4 regions of the Mesorhizobium sp. WSM4308 genome follow, and region 3 is predicted to be linked to each of the others. Evidence: riboswitches for the same ligand, from Rfam matches in the RefSeq annotation. Region 3 holds a riboswitch; each other region holds the start of a gene.
The links. A riboswitch is a leader RNA that binds a small molecule or an ion and turns the genes downstream of it on or off. The one in region 3 is predicted to bind cobalamin.

Region 1 (3,242 bases), on a different contig from region 3:
GGTGGCTGTGCAGCGAAAAGTCGCCGCTCGGCCCATAGGCCTTGACGTGCGATCCGGGCACAAGGTGTTCGAACATCCAGCGTGTGCCGATGCTGCCGGCCTGCGCCTTCACCGTCACCGCGATCGAGAACGGCCGTGACGGCGACGACGACAGCGTATAGGTGCGCATCAGCGGTCCGTCCGACGTCGGCAGTTCCAGCGTCACGAACTGGCCCGGCTTGTAGCGGAACCAGGTCTGGTTGTCGGAGCGGAAGGTGAAGGTCTTGACGTCAGGCGCCTCGTCGCTGACGCCGATCACTTCCAGCACCTGCAGCCTGTCGTTCCAGGGCGCCATCTGATCGAGATGGCGATAGAGGCCAAGATCCGTCATCGCGTTCATCCCCAAACCTCTCAGGCGACACTGCGCAAAGCCGGCCGGCCGTCTTCGGCAAGCCGTGGGCCGATGAAGGACGCGTACCATTCGACAAACTGGATCACGCCGCCCTCGTGCAGCTCCGAATAGGGGCCGGGCTCATAGGCCGGCGACAGAATGCCGAAGGCGTTTTCCTCGACGATGCGGCGATCCTGGTCGTTGGTCTCGGTCCAGACATGGGTGAGTTCGGCAAGATCGTAGTCGACGCCCTCGACTGCGTCCTTGTGCACCAGCCATTTGGTCGTCACCGCGGTTTCCGTGGCGCTGATCGGCACCACGCGGAAGGTGACGGCATGGTCGCCGAGGATGTGGTTCCACGTCGTCGGATAGTGATAGAGCAGCAAGGAGCCGATGCGGTCGGCCGAGACGCTGTCGGACAGGTTCTTCTTCACCGCCCGCTTGCCCGTCATCGTGTAGCTGACCGCATCGCGCAGCAGCGGCGCGCGGGTGGCGCGGTATTGCCCGGCCGGATCGATGCGGAACTTGCTCGGCAGCCCGGCCGCCTCGCATTTGGCCCAGTGTGCCAGCATTTCCGGATCTCTGTCGGCGCCTTGCACGCCGGTCACCGTCGGGGCTTCCGGGAAGGTCTTGCACAGTTCCGGGTGATTGCCGGCGCAATGATAGCACTCGCGGTTGTTTTCCCAGACGAGCTTCCAGTTGCCCTTCTCGACGATCGTGCTCTCGAAGGCGATCTTTGCTTCGCTGAGCCGGTGCGGCTTGAGATAGGGTTCGATCATCGCCCGCATCGGCGCGAAGTCGGCGGGTTCCTTGGCCAGGCAGATGAAGATATAGCCGGCCACGCTTTCGCAGGCGACCGGCTTCAGGCCGAACTGGCTTTTGTCGAAGCCGTCTGCCATCTGGCGGGCAAACAGCAGCCTTCCGTCCAACTCATAGGTCCATTGGTGATAGGGGCAGACCAGCTTGGCGGCCATGCCCTTGTCGGTGTTGCAGACGCGGCTGCCGCGGTGGCGGCAGGAATTATGGAAGGCGTTGATCTTGCCCTGCTGATCGCGCACCAGCACGACAGGGTAGTCGCCGATCTGTACGGTGATGAAGCTGCCGGGCTTGGGCAGTTCGCAATCATGGCCGACGAACAGCCAGTCGCGATACCAGATCAGCTCCATGTCGAGCTTGAAGAAATCGGGATCGGTATAGAAGGGCTGCTCGAGCGAGAAGCCCTCTCTGCGGCCATTCAACAGCCTCAGCATATCGTTGCGCGCATCCATGTCCTGTCCTCATACTTCAAGGACTGAACTGGTGGTGATTGAGGAAGGATGAGACGCAGCTCGGCGAAAGCCGGGCACGCGCGATCCGCCTCTTGACCGCCCACCGCGATCAGTCGAGTTCAAAAATCTCGGGCTGGTTTCCGGGCTCTGGAGTGTCCTTGCGGACGGTCGCGACACCTTCCCAGGCTTTTGCCCAGTGGTCTCCCGTTGCGACTTGAACTCCACCACCGTTGCGGGGGCAGCGCCGGATTTTGACCGGCTTCCCAATTCTCCGCCCCGTCGTCACGAAGCGGCACCTGAGATGACATGATCTAATCACGACAGCGTTTGCGACATCGGCATGAAAGCGACATCGTATCCATGCGGCGCGACACGCATGCGCAACGATCAGGTCACGGGCAGCGGTCACGAAAATCGCCTCCGCCGATAGCTGTGCCGGCTGTCAAAATCGACCCGGAACTGGGGCAAAAGAGGTTAACGGTTTCGAAAAGTGACTATTAGCAGACTCTAAAATCGAACCGAACGGTTCGTTTCTGTTGACGGTGCGTGCAGGACGGTGTGAACGATGGACCTCCGATACAGTCTGTGACCTTGCGGCTGGCGTTTACTAAGTGGTTGATATCAACAAGAAAAATGCATGGCTCGGAAGCCCTGGCACAATTTCAAGTGGTGGATTCTTGGTCCACACGGAACAACTTCGTGATTGGAAACGGCGAACTGGCTTTCCCACATCGGGCCTGTCCGAACGACGCGATTTCAATCCCAAGACACGCCGCTAGACGGACGGAAAAAATACTGGAGTACCAAAAATGAAAAAGATTGTTCTCACTGCCGCCGCCCTTCTGGCTATTTCCGGCAGCGCCTTTGCTGGTAGCGACCACTATGGTTCGAATGCCGCCGCAGCCACGGCTGTCGACAGCTCGTACACCGCTTCGACCAACAAGTCGGAGCCGGCTGCTCAGACGCCTGCCCAGGGCGCCGATCGCAACCTCTTCGGCAACAACTAACAACAGATCCCGGCCGACAGCGGGCTTTTCGCCCGCCGCTCTGGCCGACCTTGAGAAATTCAGGAGACTAACATGAGCAAGATCATCCTTGCTGCCGCCGCCGTCCTGGCCATTTCCGGCAGCGCCTTCGCTGGCAGCGACAACTACGGTTCCAACGGTGCCAACCAGTCGGCCGCTGCGGCCGACCATTCCTACACGGCTTCGGTCGACAAGTCGGCTCCGGCCACCCAGCTGCCTGCTCAGCAGGGCGCTGACCGCAACCTCTTCGGCAAGTAATGCCGGTTTACGGGAATGGCGGCGATGCCGGCCATTCCCGTGAAATCCAGAAATTCAGGAGACTAACATGAACAAGATCATCCTTGCTGCCGCCGCCGTTCTGGCCATCTCCGGCAGCGCTTTCGCGGGCAGCGACAATTTTGGTTCCAATGGCGCCAACCAGCCCGCCGTGACTTCGCCCGCCGCAACTTCGATTGACAACTCGCGTACGGCTTCGATCCGCGAGAGCGGCTCGCCTGTCTACAAGCTGCTCAATTCGTCGGGCGACGCGCAGAAGTCCGCTCCTCAGGGCAGCGACCGCAACCTCTTCGGCCGTTAACA
Region 2 (3,242 bases), on a different contig from region 3:
TGCCGCGATGGCTTCGACCGCATGATCGAACGCATGCTGGTTCTGTTTCGACGGTCGTGTCGTTCCGCTCAGCTTGCGGACGAACTGAAGGGCTGCGTCGCGCACTTCGTCATTGGTTGCGGGCGGGTCAAAATTGAACAGGGTCTTGATGTTTCTGCACATCGCTTCCGTATCTCCTTTTGTCCTGGAGCCGTTTCAATCGGGACGAGCTTAATTCTCAACCATGATCGTGTCCAAAAACCGGAAAGGCTGCTCCGTGCCTCAGTCCGCGTCGAGCGGTTCTGTTCCGACCGGCTTGCCGTCGCGCGACAGCCTGATCTTCTCGACCTTGTCCTCGGCGGCCTTCAGCAGCCGGTCGCAATGCGCCTTCAGCGCCTCGCCGCGCTCGTAGATCTTGATCGACTGGTCGAGCGGCACGTCGCCACGCTCCAGATCATCGACGATCTTCTCCAGCGCGTCGAGCGCCTGCTCGAAGCTCATCGCCTTGATGTCTTCGTTGGTTTCACCAGCCATCATTCATCCTTTCATCAGTCGCCCGACATGGGCGGCGACCGAAAATGCCAGTCCTTGCAGATCGTAGCCGCCCTCGAGCAGGCTGACGAGCCGGTTGCCGCTGTGGCGCGCGGCGCGCTGCATCAGCTGGCCGGTCGCCCAGTCGAAATCGTCCTCGGTCAGGTTGATCTCGGCCAGCGGATCGCGGTGATGCGCGTCGAAACCGGCCGAGATGATGATCAGGTCAGGCGCGAAATTGTCGAGCGACGGCAGCACCCGCGACAGGAAGGCATCGCGAAACACCTCGCTGCCGGTCTGCGGCGCCAAGGGCGCGTTGACGATGTTGCCGGCCCCGGTCTCGGTCTTCGCGCCAGTGCCGGGATAAAGCGGCATCTGGTGCGTCGAGCAATAGAGAACCGAGGGATCGTCCCAGAAAATATCCTGCGTGCCGTTGCCGTGATGCACATCCCAGTCGACGACGGCGACACGCTCGGCGCCATGCTTCTTCTGCGCATAGCGAGCGGCGATCGCCGCCGTGTTGAAGAAGCAGAAGCCCATCGCGGTGGTCTTCTCTGCATGGTGGCCGGGCGGCCTTGCGGCGACGAAGACGTTGTCGGCGCGGCCTGCAAAGACGTCGTCGACGGCGGCGTTGGCCGCGCCGATCGCGGCGATCACCGCCTGCCAGCTCTTCGGGCTGGCGGTGGTGTCGGCATCGATGCGGGCAATACCCTCCTCGGGAATGGCGGCACGCACACGGGCGACGAAATCGGCGGGGTGCGCGTAGAGGATGGTGGCCTCGTCGCCCTCCGGCGCCTTGACACGATCGAGCGCGGCAAAAGCCTCGTCGTCGAGCACGCGCTCGATGGCGCGCAAGCGGTCCGGCCGTTCGGGATGCCCGGGCGGCGTGATGTGTTCGAGGAAGATCGGATGGGTGTAGAGACGGGTTGTCATGCTCCCTATCTAGTGCCCCGGTGCCGCGATGGCCATGCATTGCCTCTCGATCGCTGGGGAAAATCGCGCCTGCGTCCATTGGCGCCGCCGCGGGGATTGGCGCGGCCGAGGCTTCGGCGTAAGGTCGCGCCACTGCCTGGTGCTCGCCGCAAGCGGGAGAATCGGGAACACGGTTGAATTCCGTGGCGTGCCCAACGCTGTGAGGGGGACCGCGCCGGTAACTGCCACTGTCGATGACGGGAAGGCACCGGACGCGGGTTGATCCCGAGCCAGAAGACCGGCCTGGCAGGCATCGTCATCCGCATGGTCAGGCGGCTGGCATCAGAGCAAACTGCGTCCAGTTGGATGCACAAAGTGCGCTCTGACGGTGTGGAACTATTGCAATCGCAAGGGGACGAGCGATGCCGGAACACATGACCGCTCCTGTGGGCGACGGATTTGACCAGACGGCGCGCGACGCGGTCTATCGCGCCATGTTCACGCGGCGCGACGTGCGCAGCCATTTCCTGCCCGACGCGCTCGACGACGAGGTGTTGGCGCGGCTTCTGCTTGCCGCCCATCACGCGCCATCGGTCGGCTTTATGCAGCCATGGAATTTCATCGTCATCCGCGACGCCGCGCGACGGGCAGAGGTGCGCGACCTGTTCCTGGCCGCGCGCGAACAGGAACTGCCTGAAATCGAGGAGGAACGACAGGCGCTCTACCGCAAGCTGAAGCTCGAAGGTATCTGCGAAAGCGCCCTCAACATCTGCATCACCTGTGACCGTCGGCGCTCGCAAGGCTCGCCACTGGGCCGCTGGCACAATCCGGAAATGGATCTCTACAGCACGGTCTGCGCGGTGCAGAATTTCTGGCTGGCCGCGCGTGCCGAAGGCGTCGGCGTCGGCTGGGTCAGCATCATCGAGCCGCAAGCGTTGAAGAGCCTGCTGGCCATTCCCGAGCATGTGACGCCCGTCGCCTATCTCTGCGTCGGCCGTGTTTCCGAGTTCGCATCCAAACCAGACCTGGAAACGCATGGCTGGGGCCGGCGGCTGCCGCTGCCCGACCTGATCATGAGCGAGACTTTTTGCGGGCAAGGCGAGGCGCCACTGAAATCGACCGTGGCCCGCCTCAACGCCTCCGATGTCGCGCCGGCGACGACCTGCCCAGCCGATCAGTTCGTCGCGCCGGCCGTGCCCCAGCGCGAGCCACCAAAGGAGGCCAGCGCCTTGTCCTTCAGCTCCCTGAACTTCGACGACGCCTCGGCCAGCCTGATATCCCAGGCCGGATCGGGCACCTGGCCGGCGATGGTCTTGAAATAGACCTGCATCAGGCAAGCGATGGCGAAGGGCTCGATGAAGGCCGCCTTGAAGGCCCAGGCAAAGACGATGGCAAGCACGAAGGCCCAGCCGGCGAGTTGTCCGGGCATGATGAAGAGAACGGCGCTGGCCGGAGCCAGCATCAGCAGGAAGATGACGAAAGACACGCCCCACATGATGACCGCCAGCCAGACGGCGTTCTTGACCATGGTCTTGCCGTTCTGGGCGTAGAGCACGACGCCTTGCCGCGCCGTCTCGAAGGGTGAGGACGAGTTGATGCGGATGTTGTAGCCGAGGATGATCTCGTCGACATAGGTGAGCGACAGGCGGATCACCGTGTTGATGAAGGAGACCAGACCGCTCAGGCCCGGAATGGGCAGGAAAGCAGCGATGCCGCCGAGCAGGCCGGTGATGGCGCGGATGGCGCCCTTGACCAGCTGGTCGACGACGAAAAGGATGTTGGCCTCGGCGAAACGCTCGGTCACGACCTGCCTGGCATAG
Region 3 (3,242 bases):
CCTTCACCTACCCGACGGGTGCGAAGGAAGCGATCGAGATGTCGAAGAAGATCCTGCTCGACTGCTCGACCTCGGTGGAGCCGACGGTAACGGTCGAGACGACGGCGATCACGGCGGAGAATGCCAAGCAGTTGATGGGGAAGTGAGGGGCGATTAGAGCTCGGCGCTGAGGTTGAGACAGCAAGGCCCCGCGCGGGGCTTTGCTTTTTTGCTATTGCTAGATCTGGTCGTGCTCGTGCCAGCTTCGGCCCGCCACCCCAGTCGCTTACTTTGCGTTTAGCCCCGTCATGTAAGGATCCGTAATCCCAAGGGGGCGCGAATGCTGGATAATTACGAGGCCGACCGGTTTGGCGTGATTCACCAGATCGACGTCACACCGATCAAATACGACAAGCAGCACATTTCCTATTACGAGGATCTGAGCGACCGGACCATCAAGCTCGGCTATCAGCGGCTTGGCTGGGTGCTGGGGATCACCGGTGAACTACCGCGGTCCGTGCTGGAGATTGGCTATGGCACCGGCACCTTTGTCGAGGCCGCCAAAATTACCGGGGTTGCCGACTGTGCCGGCTGCGACATCACCAGATTTCCGCTGCCCGAGGGCGTCCGCTTTGTCGATTGGGACGAGGCGCTCGCCGGCTCGTGGGATCTGGTCGCCATGTTCGACGTGCTCGAGCACATTCCGGATCTGGGTTTCCTCGCCCGCCTTCAGACCCGCCACTTGGCCATCGCCGTCCCTTACTGCCGCTGGCGTGAACTCGGCGCCGACGGCGAAGCGTGGTTCCGGGCGTGGCGCATGCGTCTGCCCAACGAGCACCTGCACCATTTCGACCGTGACTCGCTGGTGGCGCTCCTCGCGCATTACGGCTTCGAATGCGTGACGCTGAATTGCTTTGAAGACGGGATCAGACTGCGGCCGGGCGAAGCGGGTCCGAATATTCTGTCAGGCTTTTTCAGAAAGCTATAGGCCGGTTCCTCGGCGACCGCGGCCAGGTGTCATGCCTGCTGCCTGGTGACCGCTCGCGGCTGAATAACCGCAGCCGCGCCGAAGCCGCATTGCGCGACGACAGGGGTTGACATCGCCGCGAAACATCGCTTCAAACGTAATGTTATTACATATGGAGCATGTGGCGACGGCGTCGCAAAAAACTCATTGCGATGCGATCGACGGAAATCTACGGTGGGTGCCTGATGGTCCCCGCGCCGAAAGGCAAGGGGTGAAAAGGGAACACGGTGAGACCTCAAAAGGTCGAGGCCGTGGCTGCCCCCGCAACTGTAAGCGGTGAGCAAGATCCGACATGCCACTGGCCGGCAAGGCTGGGAAGGCTGGATTGCGCCGAGACCCGCGAGCCAGGAGACCTGCCATCAACTGAGTTGACCGGACGGGGTGTGCCGGGAGGAGGCGTGGACGTCGGTCTTGTCGGCCGGCTCGCCAACATCCTTCCGTCGCCAGTTTTGAAAGTGACGGAAAGTTGGACGGCGCCATCGATCATCGTATCATCGTGTGCACGCTTTGCCGCGACGTTCCGACCGGCATCAGGTCGGGCGAAAGCCTCTGCGTGGATTTGCGCTCCCGGCTCGCAGCCTGCCATGAACCCGCCGTGGCGCATGGCTTCACGGTCGAAGGCGTCGAATGCATGGCGGGCTGCGCGCGGCCGCTGACGGTGGCCTTCCAGGCGCCGGGCAAGGCCTCCTATCTCTTCGGCTCCATCGACGCCGAGGCCGACGCCGGCGATCTCCTGCGATTTGCCCGACTTTACGCCTCGCTCGCCGACGGCTGGTGCAATTCCGGACAACGTCCGCCGCGACTGGCCGGCAAGACACTGGCCCGCATTCCCGGGCCGGCCAAGTTTCCGGGCAACAGCCGATGACAATGCCACTCCTCGAAGCGCGCGACCTCAGCGCCATGGTCAATGGCCGGCATCTGGTCCACACCGTCAGCCTGTCGGTGGCCTCGGGCGATCGCCTTGCCATCATCGGCCCCAATGGCGCCGGCAAGACCACGCTGCTGCGCATGCTGTCGGGCATGCTCAGGCCAAGTGCGGGCGAGGTGAAGCTTGGCGGGCGCCGCCTGGACCGTATCGCGACCGCCGAGCGGGCCCTGCATATCGCCGTCGTCGGCCAGACCGACCAGCCGGACCCGCGGCTGGCGGTGATCGACTATGTCGAGCTCGGCCGCGTCCCGCATGCCGGCCTGAGACGCAGGAGCGAGGAGCGCGACATCGTCGTCGACGCGTTGCGCCGGACCGGCCTGTTGCCGCTGCTTGGCCGCACCATCGGCTCGCTGTCGGGCGGCGAACGCCAGCGCGCCCAACTGGCGCGCGCCATCGCGCAGCAACCGAAAGTGCTGTTCCTCGACGAGCCGACCAACCATCTCGATCCGCGCGCCCGCGGCGAGCTGCTCGAGCTCGTGGCCGGCTTCGGCATGACGGTGATCGCCGTGCTGCACGATCTGGCTCTGGTGGCGCCCTTCGCCACCAGGGTCGCGGTGATGAACGAGGCGCGGCTGCATGCGCTGGCGGCACCCCGCGAAGCGCTGACGCAAAAGCTGATCCGCGAGATTTTCGGCGTCGACGTGTTTCGCCTGCGCCATCCGACCGAAGACCGCGAACTCACGGTGTTCGATGTTCCGAACCGCGCCGCGCCGCCATCCTGATCGAGCCCATCCCTCATCCGACACTGTTCAGCCAAGGAGCAAAATCCGTGAAACGCCTCGCCCTGGCGCTCGTCTTCTTGCTGCTGGCCCCGGCAGCCTTCGCCTTCCCGGTCACCGTCGACAGCTGCGGCAAGCCGCTGACCTTCGACGCGCCGCCCAAGCGCGCCGTCATCCATGATCTCAACATGGCCGAAATGGCCTTCGCGCTGAAGCTGCAGCCGTCGATCGTCGGCCTGACCGGCATCACCGGATGGTACAAAGTCGGCCCCGAGTTCAAGGCCGAGCAGGGTTCCATCCCGGAACTGGCGCCCAAATACCCGACGCTCGAAAACCTCGTCGCCGTCGAGCCCGATTTCTTCTTCGCCGGCTGGTACTATGGCATGAAGCCGGGTGGCGACGTGACGCCCGACACGCTCGCCCCGCACGGCATCAAGACGCTGGTGCTGACCGAAAGCTGCGTCCATCTCGACAAGAACCGTCCGGCCGCCTCGATGGACCTGCTCTATGGCGATGTCGAAAAGCTGGGCAAGATCTTCGGCAAGGACGCGGACGCGGAGAAGCTTGTCTCCGGCTGGAAGGCGCAACT
Region 4 (3,242 bases), on a different contig from region 3:
ATCGGGTGGCGCAGGTCGCGCAGGGCGGCCAGCCGCATCGAGGGTAGGCGGGCGGCATCCGCCTTCCAGGCCGCCGCCAGTCCCGCGAGGTCGCTGTCGGTGAAGGACAAGGCCACGATATCCGCGGGCGTCTGCCGCAGATCGACCGGCTCGGCGAGATCGTCGAGCGAGGCGGAGGTCGTGGTGAGGATATGCATCGCGGCCCGTGTCTGAAATCAGCCGGCGAGTATACGCTCGATTGCCGGGCGGTTCAGCCCCTTGAGGCCGATGACGACCAGGCGCGAACGGCGGTCGTCCTCGGCGGTCCAGGCGCGGTCGTAGTAATGATTGACGCGCGGGCCGACCGCCTGCAGCAAGAGCCGCATCGGCTTGCCGCCGACCTCGACGAAGCCCTTCACGCGCAGCACGTTTTCCTGTTCGGCGGCGGCGGCGACGCGCTGTGCCAGCTCATCCGGATTGGCGATCGAGGGGATGTCGACGATGAAGGTGTCGAAGTCGTCATGCTCATGGTCGAACGCGCCGTCATGATGCGACTTACGGTTCTCGATGTCGTCCTCGACGGCGAGACCGAGCCCGAGCAGCACGGAGGGATCGACCTTGCCATGCGAGGTCGGCACAATCTTCACGGCACGGGCGGAGTGTTCGCCGATGATGGCGTTGGCGCGGGCCGAGCCGGCGGCGTCCATCAGATCGCTTTTCGACAGGATGATCAGGTCGGCGCAGGCGATCTGGTCCTCGAACAGTTCCTCGACCGGGTCGTCATGATCGAGGCTGTCATCTTGCGCACGCTGCGCCTGCAAGGCGTCCATGTCGTTGGCGACACGGCCTTCGGCAAGTGCGGGACCATCGACCACAGCGATCACGCCGTCGACGGTCACGCGGCTTTTCACCGTCGGCCACTGGAACGCCTGGACCAGCGGCTTGGGCAGGGCGAGGCCCGAAGTCTCGATCAGGATGTGATCGACCTTCGGCGTCAGCGACAGGATCTGGTCGAGCGCGGGCACGAAATCGTCGGCCACGGTGCAGCAGATGCAGCCATTGGCCAGTTCGACGATGTTTTCCTCCGGGCAGGTGTCGATGCCGCAGCCCTTCAAAATCTCGCCGTCGATGCCGATGTCGCCGAACTCGTTGACGATGATCGCAATGCGCTTGCCGCCGGCGTTCTCCAGGAGATGGCGAACCAGCGTCGTCTTGCCGGCGCCGAGGAAGCCGGTGACGACGGTGCAGGGGACGCGGGTGACGGAAGCGCTCATGATCAGTCCTTCAACAAGTCGAGGGGAGGAATGCGGGCAACGAGGCCGCGCTTAAGAGAAGCAGGCCGGCCGCGCCATGGAATGAGGCCGTCCGTCGAGGTGGCGAAGAGTTTGGCGCCGGCGACGAGGTCGGCGCCGCTGGTCACGGTCAGGTCGCCGAAGACGTAGCTCCAGCAGCCGTCGCGCAGGATCGCGGCGCTCAGCCGGCGCTTGCAATTGCCGAGACATTCGACCGTGTGGATGCGGATGTTTCCATCAGATGCGGCGCGGCGTGTGTCGTCAGCCAAGAGTTCGCCGGCGCGGGGATGGGCGTCGGAGCCAGTCTCGTCGCGGCACGAGGCGCAGACGATCACCGTGACGCCGGCCAAGGCTTCGCCGTCGGCGGACGAATTGTCCTCTGTGCCAGCCGAAAAACTGCCGTTCTGGTCCAAAAAACCGGGCTCCTTGCCCGGAAACCCGCCGGGCGATCGGATTCTTTTGTCGCAGACGGCAGGTCTCCTGGCTCGCGGGTTATCGCCTTGGGTGCCGCCTTCCCGGGAACATCCCAGTGGCTTTCGGCCTTGGCTCGTCGCTTACAGTTGCGGGGACAGCCGCGGATTTGAGATTTTTCACCTCTCACCGCATTCCCTCTTAGCCCCTGCCGTTGCGGGCAAGGGACCGTCTGGAGCGGATTTAGGCTTTTGCAGGCAGCGGTGTCAACGCACGGCTACGACATGGCGATGTCGGCAAGCGCCAGGCCCAAATCGCCGGCAGGCGTCACTTCCATGCGTTCGAGGCCGAGCCAGCCTTGCATCTGCTTCAGTTCCTCGGAGAGCTGCGCGGCGGTCTCGGGCGGTGCCTTGGGCTCGGCGTAGGCGGCGTGGACGCGCAGGACGCTGGCAGGCCGGTCGGCCTTGAGGTCGACGCGCGCGACGATCCTGTCGCCGAGCAGGAAAGGCAGGACGTAGTAGCCGTATTGGCGCTTCTCGGCCGGCGTATAGATCTCGATGCGATAGTGGAAATCGAACAGCCGCTCCGAGCGCGAGCGCTCGAAGACGACCGGGTCGAACGGCGCCAGCACGGCGCGGGCCTCGATCTTCCGGGGCAGGCGGGCGTCCTTATGAAGGTAGGCCGGCTTGTCCCAGCCTTCGACGCGCACCGGCAGCAGTTCACCTAACTCGACCAGTTCCTCCAGCCGGCCCTTCATGTCGGCCGGCGACAGCCGAAAATAGTCGCGCAAATCGCCCGATGTCGCCACCCCATGGGCGCGGGCGGAAATGCGCAGCAATTCGCGGTGCGCGTCCTCGGCTGGCGGCACGGGCAGGTCGAGGATCGCCTGCGGCAGCACGCGCTCGGGCAGATCATAGAAGCGCTCGAAGCCGCGGCGGTGCGCCGTGGTGATGCGGCCGGCCCAGAACAGCCATTCGAAGGCGTGCTTGGCATGGCTCCAGCCCCACCAGCCGCCCGAACCTTTCTGGCCTTCCAGCGCCGAAGCCGCGATCGGGCCGCGCGCGACGACCTCGCGGTAGATCTCTTCTATGTAGGCGGCATGCTCGCGGCCCCATTTGGCCAGGCCCAGATACATCTCGTCGCCCTGCTCGGCGCGCTGCATGCGCCAGCGCATCAGCGGGTAGGTCTCGACCGGCAGGAACGAGGCCTCATGCGCCCAGTATTCGAAGACCGTGCGCTTGCGCGTCACGGCGGCATTGTCGAGTAGAGCGAGTGGGTAGGGGCCGAGCCGCGAATAGAGCGGCATGTAATGCGCGCGTACCACCGCGCTGACGGAATCGATCTGCAGCAGGCCGGTGCGGGCGAGCACACGGGCAAAGTGGCGGCGATCGGGTGTGCCATTTGGGCGGGGATCGAGAAATCCCTGTGCGGCGAGCGCAATACGCCGGGCGGCGGCAAGCGAGATCTTTTCCTTCATGCAACTGTCACTCTAGGGGCGTTTCGACCGAGGTCCGACGGGTGATTCCAGCCCATGCTAGCAGGGTTTTTGCGGCAACCCTG

Region 1: linked by a shared signal. The riboswitch ahead of CK227_RS03325 (aromatic ring-hydroxylating dioxygenase subunit alpha) and the one ahead of CK227_RS19975 (DUF1636 family protein) in region 3 are both predicted to bind cobalamin.
Region 2: linked by a shared signal. The riboswitch ahead of bluB (5,6-dimethylbenzimidazole synthase) and the one ahead of CK227_RS19975 (DUF1636 family protein) in region 3 are both predicted to bind cobalamin.
Region 4: linked by a shared signal. The riboswitch ahead of CK227_RS20850 (DUF1636 family protein) and the one ahead of CK227_RS19975 (DUF1636 family protein) in region 3 are both predicted to bind cobalamin.

Annotation. Positions count from the first base shown of each region.
Region 1 is NZ_NSFW01000002.1:89,916-93,157, forward strand. It holds gene CK227_RS03320 (hybrid-cluster NAD(P)-dependent oxidoreductase) at 1-370, opposite strand, end outside; gene CK227_RS03325 (aromatic ring-hydroxylating dioxygenase subunit alpha) at 391-1,638, opposite strand; cobalamin riboswitch at 1,752-1,953, opposite strand; gene CK227_RS03330 (DUF680 domain-containing protein) at 2,448-2,645, shown strand; gene CK227_RS03335 (DUF680 domain-containing protein) at 2,718-2,921, shown strand; gene CK227_RS03340 (DUF680 domain-containing protein) at 2,989-3,240, shown strand.
Region 2 is NZ_NSFW01000001.1:121,989-125,230, forward strand. It holds gene CK227_RS00555 (DUF2277 domain-containing protein) at 1-162, opposite strand, end outside; gene CK227_RS00560 (exodeoxyribonuclease VII small subunit) at 262-513, opposite strand; gene CK227_RS00565 (histone deacetylase family protein) at 517-1,443, opposite strand; cobalamin riboswitch at 1,564-1,744, shown strand; partial or broken gene bluB (5,6-dimethylbenzimidazole synthase) at 1,917-2,423, shown strand; gene CK227_RS00575 (hypothetical protein) at 2,597-3,242, opposite strand, start outside.
Region 3 is NZ_NSFW01000010.1:144,974-148,215, forward strand. It holds gene CK227_RS19965 (substrate-binding domain-containing protein) at 1-146, shown strand, start outside; gene CK227_RS19970 (class I SAM-dependent methyltransferase) at 320-967, shown strand; cobalamin riboswitch at 1,176-1,382, shown strand; gene CK227_RS19975 (DUF1636 family protein) at 1,473-1,871, shown strand; gene CK227_RS19980 (ABC transporter ATP-binding protein) at 1,868-2,656, shown strand; gene CK227_RS19985 (ABC transporter substrate-binding protein) at 2,704-3,242, shown strand, end outside.
Region 4 is NZ_NSFW01000011.1:62,335-65,576, forward strand. It holds gene CK227_RS20840 (cobaltochelatase subunit CobN) at 1-197, opposite strand, end outside; gene cobW (cobalamin biosynthesis protein CobW) at 216-1,253, opposite strand; gene CK227_RS20850 (DUF1636 family protein) at 1,256-1,684, opposite strand; cobalamin riboswitch at 1,724-1,930, opposite strand; gene CK227_RS20855 (winged helix-turn-helix domain-containing protein) at 1,960-3,159, opposite strand.